2 regions of the Ochrobactrum sp. Marseille-Q0166 genome follow, and region 1 is predicted to be linked to the other one. Evidence: predicted binding sites of a transcription regulator. Region 1 holds the regulator's gene; the other holds the start of a gene.
What was found. Region 1 encodes PhoB, which activates phosphate uptake and scavenging genes when phosphate is short. Its sites were predicted from a motif close to TGTCATNNANCTGTCAT; they were not measured.
Positions count from the first base shown of each region.

Region 2: a site for PhoB is predicted at 4,449-4,465, ahead of H5024_RS02915 (NAD-glutamate dehydrogenase). Genes of this name have one in related genera too.

Region 1 is NZ_JACJUO010000001.1:262,968-270,917, forward strand. Features, by position in the region: gene tsaB (tRNA (adenosine(37)-N6)-threonylcarbamoyltransferase complex dimerization subunit type 1 TsaB) at 1-431, opposite strand, end outside; gene dps (DNA starvation/stationary phase protection protein Dps) at 690-1,187, shown strand; gene H5024_RS01215 (aminopeptidase) at 1,249-2,502, opposite strand; gene H5024_RS01220 (hypothetical protein) at 2,737-3,003, shown strand; gene H5024_RS01225 (cell wall hydrolase) at 3,054-4,001, opposite strand; gene phoB (phosphate regulon transcriptional regulator PhoB) at 4,633-5,319, opposite strand; gene phoU (phosphate signaling complex protein PhoU) at 5,439-6,161, opposite strand; gene pstB (phosphate ABC transporter ATP-binding protein PstB) at 6,230-7,003, opposite strand; gene pstA (phosphate ABC transporter permease PstA) at 7,066-7,950, opposite strand, start outside.
Region 2 is NZ_JACJUO010000001.1:609,115-617,064, forward strand. Features, by position in the region: gene ffh (signal recognition particle protein) at 1-133, shown strand, start outside; gene H5024_RS02885 (chorismate mutase) at 139-450, shown strand; gene rpsP (30S ribosomal protein S16) at 516-920, shown strand; gene H5024_RS02895 (helix-turn-helix domain-containing GNAT family N-acetyltransferase) at 999-1,928, opposite strand; gene H5024_RS02900 (LemA family protein) at 2,210-2,848, shown strand; gene H5024_RS02905 (YgcG family protein) at 2,932-3,741, shown strand; gene H5024_RS02910 (TPM domain-containing protein) at 3,753-4,394, shown strand; gene H5024_RS02915 (NAD-glutamate dehydrogenase) at 4,671-7,950, shown strand, end outside.

The DNA of each region.
Region 1 (7,950 bases):
GCGAGCACCATCGGACCCGTTACGGCCACTGCGTCAGCACCAAAGGCTTGAGCATAAATCTCGCCGCGATGCGCTTCCAGCAGAACCAGAACAGGCTGACCGGGATGGCTGACTGTCACGTCCGATGCAAGCGCATCAAACGCACTCACTCCAATAGCCGGACAGCCAAGCGCGAGTGCAAAACCACGTGCAGCCGACACGCCAATCCGCACGCCGGTAAAGGAACCGGGACCAACATTGACGGCAACACGATCAAGATCAGCCATAGTAATTCCGGACTGCGTCATTGCCTGCTCTATATAGTCCATCAGGACTTCGGCATGGCCCTTGCCGATATTCTGGCTAACTTCAGCTAGAACCGTATCATTGCCAGAATCATAGACTGCGGCAGCACACCAGGAAGAGGCGGTATCGAGGGCAAGTATCTTCATGAGCCATCGGGTAAATCAGAAATCGTCCTGCGACAAGCAAAACACATGAAATGATGAAAATTTAACGGAGCTTGCGGGAACAAATTGCTGAGACAAGCGTTTTAAAACTGGATGTGGGGGTGAATTCAATGACCCTATCCAAACCGGCCTTATATGGAGATCCGGCGGGGGCGGTTTAAGAAAGCTAATCTGCTTTCACTCAGGGATATATCAGTCACTGATAGATGAGTCGGATCGTGCAAAGGATATGAGGATCAAATGTCCAAGAAGTCGATGCATGCAACCCGCAACGACCTTCCCTCCAATACCAAGACTACGATGATAGCACTGCTGAATGAAAATCTGGCAGCGACCATTGATCTTGCCCTCATCACCAAACAGGCGCACTGGAACCTCAAGGGTCCGCAGTTTATCGCGGTGCATGAATTGCTTGATACATTCCGTAGTGATCTCGACGATCATGTGGACACGATTGCGGAGCGCGCTGTGCAACTTGGCGGTACAGCCTATGGCACGACACAGGTTGTCGCGAAAGATTCCAAACTCAAGGCCTATCCGACCGATATCTATGCTGTACACGATCATTTGGCAGCACTGATCGAACGCTATGGTGATGTTGCCAACCTCGTGCGTCAGTCAATCAAAGATGCCGATGAGGCAGGCGACGATACCACTGCGGATATCTTCACTGCGGCATCGCGAAGCTTGGACAAGGCGCTGTGGTTCCTGGAAGCCCACGTTCAGGAAAAGAACTGATTTTGGTGCCTTGAGGACCTTAAAAAGCCCGGCTTAAAGCCGGGCTTTTCATTTGAAACAATCATTTGGCCCATTCGCCGCCGCGCATGACAGGCTCGCTGCTGCCATCCGCGTTGATGCCATCAACATCGATCTTGTCGGAACCGATCATCCAGTCGATGTGGATAAGGCTTGAATTGCCGCCCTGCGCTTTGATCTGTTCCGGCGACAGATTTGCACCATCAACAAAACATTTCGAATAGCACTGGCCGAGCGCGATGTGGCTGGCCGCATTTTCATCAAACAACGTGTTATAGAACAGAAGCCCACTCTGCGAAATTGGCGAGGAATGCGGAACAAGTGCGACTTCACCGAGACGACGTGCGCCCTCGTCGGTATCCAGAACTTTGTTCAGCACCTCTTCGCCACGGCTGGCCCTGGCTTCGACAATGCGTCCGCCTTCAAAGCGCACGGAGATATTATCGATCAGCGTACCCTGATGCGACAGCGGCTTGGTGCTCGATACATAGCCCTCAACGCGCAGCGCATGTGGTGTAGTGAAGACTTCTTCGGTCGGGATATTCGGGTTGCAGGTAATGCCATTCTTGGCGGTGGAGGCACCACCATGCCATTCATGGCCATCGGCAAGACCAACCGTCAAGTCTGTGCCCGGTCCCTTGAAATGCAGCGCGCTGTAAGCCTTACCATTCAGGAAGCGCGTGCGGGTTCGCAATGCGGCGTTATGTGCAGCCCATGCACCAACCGGATCGGCGACATCGACGCGGGAGGCTGCAAAAATCGCATCGGCCAATTTGCGGGTCGCAACATCTTCTGCATCATCGGGGAACATCAGCTTCGCCCATTCCGGGTTAGGATAGGAAACTATATTCCAGTTGATGTCGAAACCGGCAATCTTTTCCAGCGCTGGCTGGTAGGCTTTCGAATTAGCGCGGTTGGCGCGTGAAACCTTTGCAGGGTCTTGGGCAGACAACAGCATTGGATTGTCGGCAGCGATAGCCAGACGTGCTGCACCATTGGCATAAGCCTTGGCCATACCTTCATAGAGCCAGCCAGCGGCGCGATCAAAACTCTCATCCGACGCATTTTCATACCGTGCCAGCGCGATTGCATCATCGGAGAAAAATGGCGTTACAACGCCTGCTCCGGCCTTATAGGCGTGTTTTGCGATCAGACGCACCAGCGGCAGGGCCACGACAGGTGCCGTGATGACCAGATCCTGCCCCTCCCGCAATTGCAGCCCGACGCGCACGGCAACTTCGGCCAGACGTTCGAGTTTTACCGGATCGATGACGGGAGCATTATTGTCATGTGCCATATGGCTGCAAGCCTCGTGTTTGAAAGAATCAGTGGCAGTTTAGAGCGCTTTTCAATCTAATTGCATCAGATAAGCGCCTTAACTCCTTTTGGGCGCAAATCTTGTCTGAAAACTGCTTCGCACTTTTCAGAACGTGCCAGGAAAAATGGCTTAATTTCACTGCGCTTTTTCACGCCACTGCGCTATATTCAAATCGCGGTCGATTGAAACTTTTATTCAATGAGAGCAACGGCTATGAAGAAAAGCGTGCTTATTATCCTCGGTGTGGCTGGCCTGCTTGCTGGTTGTCAGACCATGACACCAGAACAACGCCGCGCCGCCGACGAACAGGCTTGTCGCGGCTACGGTTTTAAACAGAAATCGGACGCATTTGCGAATTGCCTGATGCGGCTTGATCTCGACCGCCGCGCAGATCGTCGCGAATGGCAGAACAGAGCTGATTTCTACGACAGGCCGATGGTAATTTATCAGCCCGTTCCGGTAGCAGTGCCTGTGAAATGAAAAAAGCGCCCTCTCAAGGGCGCTTTTCAATTTCTCGTTCAACAGAATTCTCAGAGCGGCGATTCCGGGCGTTCCTGCGCGAGAAGCATTGCGCCTATGGCATCTACATGCTTCTTGTCGGCAGCATATCCCAGTGACACATTCTGTACAGATGGCGCTGTTTCACCAAAAGTCGGCTGATAACTTGCAACCTGCATCAGACCAGGCTTTTCAGCAGGTTTCACAGGAAGTGTCGCCAGTCGATCACCACGCGCCTGTGGACCGACACCACCGTTTTGCTGTGCCTCGTTGGTCTTTGCAGCTTCAGCCAAAGCGACCTGTACCGTTGGCTGAGCCTCTGGAACAGTCCCATCCTGCTGTGTCGTCACGTTATAAAACGGTCCTTCAGGCATAGAGGGCGACTGTGGCGTTGATACGTAAGCGAGATTGTAAGGCGTCTGGGGAACCGGGTTCTGCAATTCACCGTCACGACCACGCTTTTCGTAGAAAGAATTTCCACCGGCGACCAGGACATAGTGCATGTTATTATAAGGGAATTTGAGCCCCGCGGTATGGAAGAACATCGAGTTCTTCAGGGACGGATGGCGCTTACCCTTAAGCACAGCATCGGCTGCAGCCTGAACATCCGGCAGAGCCTTTGAATTCATTTTACGGGTCAGAACGCCGGGAGCGAACTGGTTCTTCTGACCGACAACGCCGCAAATCGTATCCGGATAGCTCCCTGATGCGAGGCGGTTCATAACCACCGTACCAACGGCCATCAGACCATCAGGACTCGAACGGTTCGATTCAAAGAACATCGCACGCTCGAGGCATTCCCTGTCTCTGGCGGTGTATGTGAAAGTCTTGACGCCATTGACCGTCTTGACGTGGCTGGCCGCCGTCTTTTCGGTTTTTGTCTTGGTCGTACCACTGGTCGTCGTGCAACCCGCCACCAAAAATGGTGCCGCGAGCAAACCCAGAATAACCAATGGTTTCTTTGTGGAAGCGCGCGTCAAAGGCTCAATCTCTTAATTTGCATCATTACGACCCTTAATTGATCCAGTCTGATTTCACTTCTTGAAAGCACTTCAAAAAAAGCCGCTACATCAGGCTGGCGTTCAAGCCAAATCGAACGAAAACTAAAATTCAAACGTCTTGCTAATCTTCTTGCCGTGCAAGGATTGCGGATTTTTAGGCAAAAACAAGGCAAAAAATCATATTTCAAAATCGGAGTTATTGCGGAAAACACAGCTTCAGCAACTCGAATCTCCGCTTACCCTTATGTGCTAAGCCATTCTAAATTATTAATAAATAGTTAAAGTATTTATTCAAAACTCATAAGCTGTTGATTACACGCGATTCATTTACCATACGATACGCACCATATGACTGCCTTAATTCGTTAAAGCTTTAACATCCTACTAAGCCTCAGAAATCGACTATGAAAAAACCAGAAATAATTTCGCATACAAGAACCTGCTTACCTTTGGTCAACTTTGTGAAATAATCTGTAACATCGTGTGACATGTGTGATTATGGAACCGTTTTCCCTTAAAAATTACGAATCGGAATGAGTTTTCCAATAGAAAAAAGCCCGCCGCCAGTCAGGCAACGGACCATCATCAAGCTTCGAATAATCCTAAATGATCACCCAAATGAATAGCCTGCACCGCGAACCGTGCGGATCGGATCGAGTGTACGGCCAATATTGATTGCCTTGCGCAGACGCCCCACATGGACATCGACGGTGCGGTCATCAACATAAATATCCGGTCCCCAGACGCCATCCAATAGCTGACTGCGCGAAAAGACCCGTCCCGGAGACATCATGAAATATTCGAGTAAACGGAACTCTGTCGGTCCAAGACGAATTTCTTTTTCCTTGCGATAAACACGATGCTGCTGACGGTCGAGCACAAGCTCGCCAACTTTAAGCACATGCGAGAGAACACTCGGATTGGCACGACGCAGCATGGCTTTGACGCGCGCCAGCAGTTCCGGTGTCGAAAAAGGCTTCACCACATAATCATCGGCACCAACACTCAAGCCCCGAACGCGCTCGCTTTCTTCGCCGCGCGCCGTCAGCATGATCACCGGCAGCCGCTCGGTTTCTGGCCATTGACGCAAGCGGCGGCATAGCTCGATGCCCGAAACCCCGGGCAACATCCAATCGAGAATAAGAAGGTCCGGCACGTTTTCACGCAGCGCAATCTCTGCTTCATCGCCGCGCAATATCGTATCGACGTGATATCCCTCGGCTTCGAGGTTATAGCGCAACAGCACGCTCAACGCTTCTTCGTCTTCAACCACAGCAATCTTGGGTGCCTGTGACATGCAGTGTTTCCTATAGAGTTAAGCCTGGTGGCACATGCAATTCCCCCGTTCGACCGCGTGCCGCCGCGCTTTTTTACATATTCCAATGGCTCACTGGATGGTTACAGCAAGCCATGCGTTCAGGATTTACGAGCCTCATCCACGACAATACCGTGGCTCAGATCTTCTTTCGGGCGTTCTGCAGGCATTTGAAGGCCAGTCACAATGTAATAGACCGTTTCAGCAATATTGGTGGCATGGTCGCCAATACGCTCTATGTTCTTGGCGCAGAACAGAAGATGCGTGCAGGCCGAAATGTTACGCGGGTCTTCCATCATATAGGTCAGAAGTTCGCGAAACAGCGACGTGTACATCGCGTCGATTTCATCGTCACGATCGCGGACGATATTGATCTGCTGGACTGAACGTGTCGCATAGGCGTCGAGAACGTCTTTGAGCTGCGTCAGAGCAAGCTCTGCCAAGGTTTCAAGTCCCCGGTAAAGCTTGCCCGGTTGACGCGATTCCGAAACGGCGGCAACGCGCTTGGCAATATTCTTGCCGAGATCCCCTACACGCTCCAGATCGGCTGAAATACGGATGGAGCCAATGATTTCCCGCAAATCAACCGCCATTGGCTGACGCTTGGCGATGATCATTACGGCCTTGTCATCAATCTCGCGCTCGCTTGCATCGAGGATGAGATCGTCGGAGATAACCCGCTGCGCCAATGCGTTGTCGGCATTGACAATCGCCGCAACAGATTGCTCGACCATGCGTTCCGCATGACCGCCCATTTCGGCAATCTTGTGGGTTAGGAACTGAAGTTCTTCGTCGTATGCGCTAACAGTATGCTGAGACGCCATGATGGACCTCTGATTAAAAATGCAGGAAGCGGAACCACCGTCGGTTCGCGCCTTTGCCAAAATATTGTTTAGCCAAAACGACCAGTGATGTAGTCCTGCGTGCGCTTTTCTGTCGGCGCTGTGAACATCACGTCGGTGTCGCCAACTTCCACCAGATTGCCCAGATGGAACATGGCGGTACGCTGTGAAACACGTGCAGCCTGCTGCATCGAGTGGGTCACGATGACGATGGTATAGTTCTGACGCAGCTCGTCGATCAGCTCTTCGACCTTGGCCGTTGCAATCGGATCGAGTGCCGAGCAAGGTTCATCCATGAGGATCACTTCAGGGCTGACCGCAATCGCACGCGCAATGCACAGACGTTGCTGCTGACCGCCGGACAGGCCGGTTCCAGCATCGTGCAGGCGATCCTTCACCTCTTCAAAAAGACTGGCCTTCTTCAGGCTTGTGACAACGATTTCTTCGAGGTCTGTCTTATTACGAGCCAGTCCATGAATACGTGGGCCATAGGCCACGTTTTCAAAAATGGATTTTGGAAATGGGTTTGGCTTTTGGAACACCATACCAACGCGGGCCCGCAGTTCAACGACATCAATCTTCGGATCATAGATGTCTTCATTGTCGAGCGTAATCTTGCCGGTGATACGACAGCCTTCGATTGTATCGTTCATCCGGTTGAGCGAACGAAGGAAGGTGGATTTGCCACAACCAGAAGGGCCGATCAATGCTGTCACCATCTTTTCCGGTACGTCCAGATCGACTTCAAACAGAGCCTGTTTTTCGCCATAGAACACACAGACCTTGTCGCCACGCATTTTGATCGAAGGGGCGTTGGTGTTCATTTTTTCTCCTACGGCTTTTTCGAGAGATCTTTCGGTCATGAGATTCATCATTTCTCTCCCGTTTACCAGCGGCGCTCAAAGCGGCGGCGCAGAATAATTGCTGCAATGTTCATAACTGCCAGGAACAGGAGCAAGACGATAATAGCGCCTGATGTCCGTTCTACAAAGGCACGCTCGGCTTCATTAGCCCACATGAAAATCTGCACAGGCAGAGCCGTAGCAGGATCCATTGGGGTTGCAGGCATATTGGCAACGAAAGCCACCATGCCGATCAGTAGTAGCGGTGCGGTTTCACCCAGCGCTTGGGCAAGGCCGATAATCGTTCCGGTCAGAATGCCGGGGGCTGCGAGTGGCAGCACGTGGTGGAACACCATCTGCGTTTTCGATGCGCCAAGACCAAGCGCGGCAGAACGAATTGATGGCGGCACAGCACGAAGTGCAGAGCGTGTCGCAATGATGATGGTTGGAAGCGTCATCAGTGTCAGCACCAGACCACCAACGATAGACGCCGAACGCGGCAGATTGAAGAAATTGATGAACACCGCAAGCCCAAGCAAACCGAAAACAATCGATGGCACAGCAGCGAGATTGTTAATGTTGACTTCAATGAGGTCAGTCAGGCGGTTCTTCTTGGCATATTCTTCAAGATAGATTGAAGCGGCCACGCCGATTGGCAGGGCGAGCACCAGCACAATCATCATCATGTAGAAAGAACCAACCAGCGCAACACCCAGACCCGCGGTTTCAGGACGGCTCGAAGCGCCATTCGTGAAAAGACCCCAGTTGAAAGCTTCCCTCATCATGCCTTCATCGGTCAGGGTCTTGATCCAGGCAAACTGGCGGTCCGAAACCTTACGGTTTGCTTCCGGAACTGCGACATCGATCTGGCCCTTATAGGCAGAATCAATATCAGCGGCAGCGAGTACGGGAACGATCTGCGTTGTGCC
Region 2 (7,950 bases), 350 kb from region 1:
CAAGCAGGCAGAAGCAGCTGGTCTTACCAAGGGTGGCGGTCTGCCGGGGCTGCCGGGTGGTGGGTTGCCTGGTTTAGGCGGACCTAAGCTTCCGGGCCTTGGTGGTCTGCCGGGTCTACCGAAGAAGAAGTGAGCAAGATGGCTGACGAACAGAACACTGTACCTGCTGAACTTCTCGCACTGCGTGCATCCATCGATAATATCGATGCGGCACTCATCCACATGCTTGCGGAACGTTTTCGCTGCACCAAGGCTGTGGGTGTCCTGAAAGCTGAGCGCGGCCTTGCCGCTGCTGACCCGGCGCGTGAGAAGCGTCAGGTCGAGCGTCTTCGTGGTCTCGCAGTTGATGCCCATCTCGACCCAGATTTTGCCGAAAAATTCCTGAACTTCATCGTGAAGGAAGTCATTCGGCACCATGAGCATGCCGCTGCCAACCACAGCGGAAACTGAATACCGTAAAACGGTTTAACCTATCGCCCATCAAGGGCAGAGTAATTGACTAAAGGAAAGAAAAAATGGCTCTTAAGATTCGTCTCGCCCGCGCTGGCTCCAAGAAGCGTCCTTACTACCACGTTGTTGTTGCTGACGCTCGCAGCCCACGCGACGGCCGTTTCATCGAAACCGTTGGTGCATGGAACCCAATGCTTGCTAAAGACGCTGAACGCGTAAAGCTTGACGCTGACCGCATCCAGCATTGGATTGCACAGGGCGCACAGCCAACCGATCGCGTCCTTCGTTTCCTCGACCAGGCCGGTCTTGCAAAGCGTGAAGCACGCAGCAACCTGACCAAGGGTCTCCCAGGCAAAAAGGCTCAGGAGCGTCTCGCTCTTGCCAAGCAGGCTGAAGAAGAAGCTGCTGCTAAGGCCGCTGAAGCTGCAGCCGCCGCTGCTGCTCCTGCTGAAGAAGCTGCAAGTGAATAATTTCTCGCACATTGCGAATGGAAACACGGCGGAGCGATCCGCCGTTTTTTTTCGGAAGATCGAGCGGTCTTTTACGTTTTATTTCAAATCCATTTCCCAGGTCTGCCCGATCAGATCAACGCCGAATGAATGGTGCGGCGCTTCATCGACAAGCTGGAATCCGGCTCGCTCATAGAGGCGTCGGGCTGTTGTGAGCACGCTGTTTGTCCATAATGTAAGTTTTTCGTCACCGACTGCGCGGGCGCGTTCAATACAAGCATTTACCAGCTTCGCACCGATACCTGTTCCGCGTGCTTCCTGCTCAACATAGAGCAAACGCAGCTTGCCAAGTTTGGGCCGGTCTGCGCGCACCAGAAATACCGAGCCAACGATGCGACCATCGATTTCAGCGACCCAGGCTCCATCATGTGTCGGGTCAAAGGATTCAATGTAGTCGGCGAGAATGCGCGCGACGAGTGCTTCATATTCGTGATTCCAACCGTATTCTTTGGTGTAAAGCACGGATTGCCGGTGGATGATCCAGCCGATGTCGCCAGCCTGCAAGTCGCGTAAAGTGGCTTCCGGGCGGTGATCCTCGTCGAATATGCGCATGATGGTGCCTGCGGCAGCCACCAGATTGCTGCGTTGTTCTGGACGCAGTTCTTCGAGAAGCCCGCCGACAGCCTTGCAGGTGTTGCTTTCAAGTGCGGAATAGGCCTTTCGTCCAGCTTCAGTCAGTTCAATCGGACGGCTACGGCCACCATCAGGGTGTGGCGAAGTTTCCAGCAAGCCACGCTCGGCAAATCGCCTCAGTGTTCTGCTAAGCTGACCACGGTCAAGTCCGAGAACACGCATGACGTCTGCAGCAGTTGGCATGGCCCGATGGGCAATCTCGTAGAGAATGCGCGCTTCGGTGAGCGTGAACGGGCTCTTGTCGAGATGAGCGTTGAGCAAGCCCAAGCGGCGTGTATAGACACGGTTGAATGCGCGCAGCTTGCTGATATCGTCCTGATTTTCGTTGAGTGTCATACCCGCATCCGCCTTTGCAAAGCTATCTCTTATGTTGACTCTATCAATATCCAGTATGTTGATAGAGTCAACACTGTTGAAGGGCGTCAGTCTGTTTTGTTCACGACGATGGTTGAGGGGGTAGTTTCACGCGCATCCAACTGCCTTTGGTAAACGGGCTGGACGATGCGCAAAATTCGTCTATCTTATTGATTTGACGGCTCGCATTTTCGTAAACACGCATATGTGGGTAACCATGATTGTTTCTGGCGCTGCGAAGGCGCCTTTTTCAGGAGAACACTATGTCGGCTGTGACCGCTATCCGTTCTTTCCCAGTCCCAGCATCGGTTCGCCGTATTCTCATTGCTCTGGGTCTTGTGATGCTTGTGCCGCTGCTTTCAGCTTGCGGTTTCAATACAATTCCCACCAATGAGGAAAAAGCCAAGGCTGCGTGGAGCGAAGTGCAGAACCAGTATCAACGCCGTGCCGATCTCGTTCCCAACTTGGTTGAGACAGTGAAGGGCTATGCTGCCCACGAAAAGGAAACGCTGCAGGCTGTCATCGACGCGCGTGCCAAGGCCACGCAGGTACAGATCACGCCGGAGACGCTCAACAATCCAGAGCTTTTCAAACAGTTTCAGGACAATCAGGCAAACCTCACCAGTGCGTTATCGCGCCTGATGGTTGTTGTGGAGCGTTATCCCGATCTCAAAGCAAACCAGAACTTCCTCGCGCTGCAGTCGCAGCTTGAAGGTACGGAAAACCGTATTGCCGTGGCACGTCGCGATTATATCGAAGCGGTCCGCGTCTATAATACGACGATCCGCACCATGCCGACGATGATCTGGACATGGATCTGGTATCGTGATGCCGCGCCTATGCAGACATTCACCGCAGATGCTGCAAGCCAGTCGGCGCCTCAGGTCAACTTCAACAACTGATCGGGCATTCCGTGGTAGCTTTGCTTCCCTTTCGTGAGGCGGTTGTTCGTGGCCTGAATGGGCCACGGCTGCTTGCTGCTTTTCTGCTTTTCCTGTTTGCGAACTTCATCGCCTTTGGCGCGAATGCGCAGGATGCAGCAAAGCCGGCACAGGTGCTGACAGGACGCGTTGTTGATGCGGCGGGGATCATTGATCCGGCTGAACGACAGCAACTCATCCAGAAGCTCGCGGATTTTGAAGCAAAATCATCCGATCAGGTGGTCGTTGTGACTGTTCCAAGCCTCAATGGCGAGGACATTGAAAGCTACTCCAATCGTTTGTTCCGCGCCTGGGCATTGGGCCAGAAGCAGGAAAACAACGGCATTCTGCTGGTTGTGGCACCAAATGATCGCAAGGTGCGTATCGAGGTCGGTTACGGGCTTGAAGGCACGATGACGGATGCGCTTTCGAGCGTCATCATCAATGGCACGATCATTCCGGAATTCCGCACGGGCAATTATTCAAACGGTATCGTGCAGGGCGTCGATGGCATTCTGTCCGTGCTGTCCGGCGATGCTGCCGAACTGGAAGCGCGTGCCAAGCGGAATGTTCAGACGAGCTCCGGTTCCGATGACATTGATTGGGTTTTCGTCGTTTTCATTACTTTCTGGGCCCTGATCTTCTTCGGCGGCTTCGGCATGGCAATCTTGACGCCGATTTTTGGCCAAAAGATCGGTCCGGGAAAATATCGCTGGCTTGGCATGGTGATGGATTTTAATTCCCGTGGCGGGTCCGGGGGCGGAGGTGGCTTTTCCGGCGGTGGTGGCGGATGGTCATCGGGCAGCAGAGGTGGCGGCGGGTTTTCCGGCGGCGGTGGTTCGTCGGGTGGTGGCGGCGCTTCGGGTAGTTGGTAAGGGAGAGTTCTGTGCGAAGCAAAAACCTTATCAACGATCAGGATCACAAGCGTATTGCCGAGGCGATACGTGCTGCTGAAACCAATACGAGCGGTGAAATCTACGCGGTTCTGGCACGCACCAGCGATGACTATTTTTTCGCGGCGGGCTTTGTTGCGACCTGCGGCATCCTGATTGCTTCGGTGATCGCGGCGTTTCTTGCGCATTGGTACTGGTTTGATATTCGCCTGCCGATGTTTGGTCTGGCCGTGCTGGCCTCTTTTATCACAGCGATGCTGGTGCTGCGGTTTTTGCCGTCAATCCGTCTTCTGCTGGTGCCACGCCGTATTCGTTACAAGCGCGCACATCTCAACGCGCTGCAGCAGTTTCTGGCGCGCAATGTCCATATCACCGAACACCGCACCGGAATTCTGCTGTTTGTTTCCATGGCCGAACATTATGCGGAAGTCATTGCCGATGCAGGCATTGATGTGCGGGTCGAGCAGGAGGAATGGAACGGCATTGTCGCCACGCTGACGCATCATGCTTCGCGTGCGGAAGTAGCCGAAGGTTTCGTGCTGGCGATCGGTCAGGCGGGTGCATTGCTGGAACGTCATTTCCCAGCGGGCGAGCACGATATCAATGAACTGGATGACCATCTGATCGAACTTTGATCGGTCGAATTACGCTGAGGATTCGCCGCTCATTTGTGGCGAAATTTAGCTTTTATGACGCTTACGTAACGCTTTGATGATCCTTAAAGTAAAGCCGAGCGGCATATTTCGAAATTTCCCGAAGGATTTTAGAAGTTTTGTTCCAAATTAAATGGATTAGATGCAAGTTTTCTGACTTTCACAGAAATATTTGGTTGTTTTCAACGATTTGTCATCGAAACGAGTGGCTAATCTGCTAGTTTGGCGCGCATTGCCATCATGACAGGAGTATCCGACGTGACTGCAAAGCAGGATCGGTCGAGCAAAGTTAAAGGTTCCAAGGCAAGCAAGGAGGAGAAGAAGGGAGGACAGTCGAAGGCGCTTATTGCCTTTTCGCAGCTTCTCTTCGAATGGGCACCGCCCGAAGATCTTGCGGCTTACGATGCTGCAGCGCTCGATAAATCTGCCCAGTACGGCTATGAAGCGCTGGAATCTTATCGCAAGGGCAAGAGCATCATCAGCGTCGATAACAGCATCGAACGCCATGGTCGTCCCGTCAGCGTCATTACCATTGTCAACGACAACATGCCGTTCCTGCTCGACTCGATCATGGGTGAGCTGAATGATCATGTCAGCCAGATTTTCATGGTTGTTCACCCGGTTCTCGATATCGAGCGGCAAAAGGACGGCCTTACAATTCTGGGCGAAGCTTCGCAGCTCGCACCTGCCAAGGGCGTTGAGCGCGTCAGCCTTGTGCAGATCCATCTGCCAGCCCTAGACAAGCAGGCTAAGGCCGATCTGACCACAGCCATCAAGCGCGTGCTCGGACAGGTTCGCGCGGCTGTCAGCGACTGGAAGCCGATGCTCAAGCGTCTTGATGACGCTATCGCCGATTATAAGCGCGTTCAGGAACTCACCCTTGATCCAGCCATGCCGGAGGCAATCGCCTTCCTCGAATGGCTGCGTGATGATCGCTTCATTTTCCTTGGAATGCGCGAGTTGACCTTCAAGGGCAAAGGCGAAAAGCGTGAACTGGTTCCGGTCAAGGAAACGCTTGGTATTCTCAATGACAGCGAAGTCCGTGTTCTGCGCAAGGACGATGATGATACGGTAACGCCGCGCGAGGTTACAGAATTCCTCGATAGCAACGAACCGCTCATCGTCACAAAAGCCAATTCGCTTTCACTGGTGCATCGCCGGTCTTATCTTGACTATATCGGCGTGAAGATTTTCGGGCCGAATGGCGACGCGATTGGTGAGTTGCGTCTCGTTGGTCTGTTCACATCCGTTGCTTATATCAGCTCGGTTGCCGGTATCCCGTTCATCCGTTCCAAAGCAGACACGGTTATCAAGCATCTTGGCTTCAACCGCGAAGACCATTCTGGCAAGGCACTCATCAATGTTTTGGAAGAATATCCGCGCGATGAGCTTTTCCAGATCGATACGGACAGCCTGACGGCCAATGCCGAACTGATTCTGGCTCTGGGCGAGCGCCCCCGCGTTCGTGCCATTCCTCGTCTTGACCGCTTTGGTCGTTTTGCCACCGTTCTGGTCTATATCCCGCGTGACCGCTACGACTCTGTCGTGCGGGAGAAGATTGGTCGTTATCTCGTCGAGATTTACGGCGGCGACAGCTTCGAATTCCATCCGGTCTTCCTGCAGAATGGTCTGACGCGCGTTCAGTTCGTCATCCGGCGTCATGAACGCTCCACGCCGCATGTGGATCGCGATGCGCTGGAAGAAGAAGTGCGTTCGATCGTTCGTACTTGGGAAGACGCCGTGCGTGAAAGCTCGGACAGTGCGGATGCAAAGACCATAGCTCTCGCTTCGAGCTTCCCGCAGTCCTATCGTGAAATCTTCACCGCACCGGAAGCGCTGGTCGATGCAGAGCGCATTGCTGGCCTGAGTGCAGAAGCCCCGCTTTTCGTGGACTTCTATCGCTATCGTACCGATGGCCCAGACGCGGTTTCACTCAAGCTCTATCATCATGGCGCACCGGTTGTGCTGTCGCAGCGCGTGCCGCTTCTTGAAAATATGGGCTTCCGCGTCGTCAGCGAGCAGACTATCGACTTGCCGCATGCGGGCAAGGATGGCTCTGCTGTTTACGTGCATGATATGCAGCTCGTGAATGCCTATGGTGCACCGGTTGATCTGTCCGACGATGGCGAGATGCTCGAAGATGTGTTCCGCACTGTCTGGGACGCTCTCGCTGATAATGACGGTTATAACGCCTTGGTGCAGACCGCACGTCTGAGCGCACGTCAGATCATGATCCTGCGTTCTTATGGCCGCTATCTGCAGCAGGCAGGCATCGCCTATTCGCAAGGTTTCATTGCCGCAGCACTCAACCGTTATCCGGAAATTGCCAGCGATCTCTATTCGCTGTTTGATCTGCGCTTCAACCCATCGGCCAAGCGTCGCGACGCCGCTGAAAAGAAGCTGGTTGACGGAATTGAGACTGCTCTTCTCGGTGTGCCGAGCGCGGATGATGACCAGATTCTGCGTCGTTTCCGCAACCTAATCGAAGCAACGTTGCGCACCAATGCCTATCAGCCGGATGCTGAAGGCAAGCCACGCGTGACATTCGCGTTCAAACTCAATCCGCGGCTTGTCGAAGGTCTGCCTGATCCGCGTCCATATCGTGAAATCTTTGTCTATGGCCCGGAAGTGGAAGGCGTACATTTGCGCTTCGGCGCTGTTGCGCGTGGTGGTCTGCGCTGGTCGGACCGTGCACAGGATTACCGCACAGAAGTGCTGGGCCTTGTGAAGGCACAGCAGGTCAAGAATGCTGTGATCGTGCCGGTTGGCGCCAAGGGCGGCTTCTATCCGAAGCGCCTGCCGGTTGGTGGCGATCGCAATGCCGTGTTTGAAGCCGGTCGTGATGCCTATAAGGTCTTCATCTCCACGCTTCTGTCGGTCACTGATAATATTCATGACAATGATGTTGTGCCACCTGCGGACGTGGTTCGTCACGACAATGATGATCCATACTTCGTTGTTGCTGCCGACAAGGGGACTGCAACCTTCTCCGATACGGCAAATGCGATCAGCCAGGCACATGACTTCTGGCTCGATGATGCTTTCGCATCGGGTGGCTCCGCCGGTTACGACCACAAGGGCATGGGCATCACCGCGCGTGGGGCATGGGAAGCCGTGAAGCGGCATTTCCGTGAGTTCGACAAGGATATCCAGACCGAGCCGTTTACGGTTGCCGGTGTTGGCGATATGTCGGGAGATGTGTTCGGTAACGGTATGCTGTTGTCTGAACAGATCAGGCTGGTTGCAGCCTTTGATCATCGTGACATCTTCATCGATCCGAACCCGGTTCCGGCTGACGGCTTTGCAGAACGCAAGCGTCTGTTCGAACTGCCGCGCTCAAGCTGGCAGGATTATGATCGTTCGAAGATCTCGTCAGGCGGTGGGGTTTATAGCCGCAGTCAGAAGACGATTACGCTGTCAGCTGAAGCTGCAAAGGCCATCGGCCTTGGCAAAACCACAGCTTCGCCGCAGGAAATCATGACGGCCATCCTGAAGGCGGAAGTTGATCTTCTGTGGTTCGGTGGTATCGGCACCTATA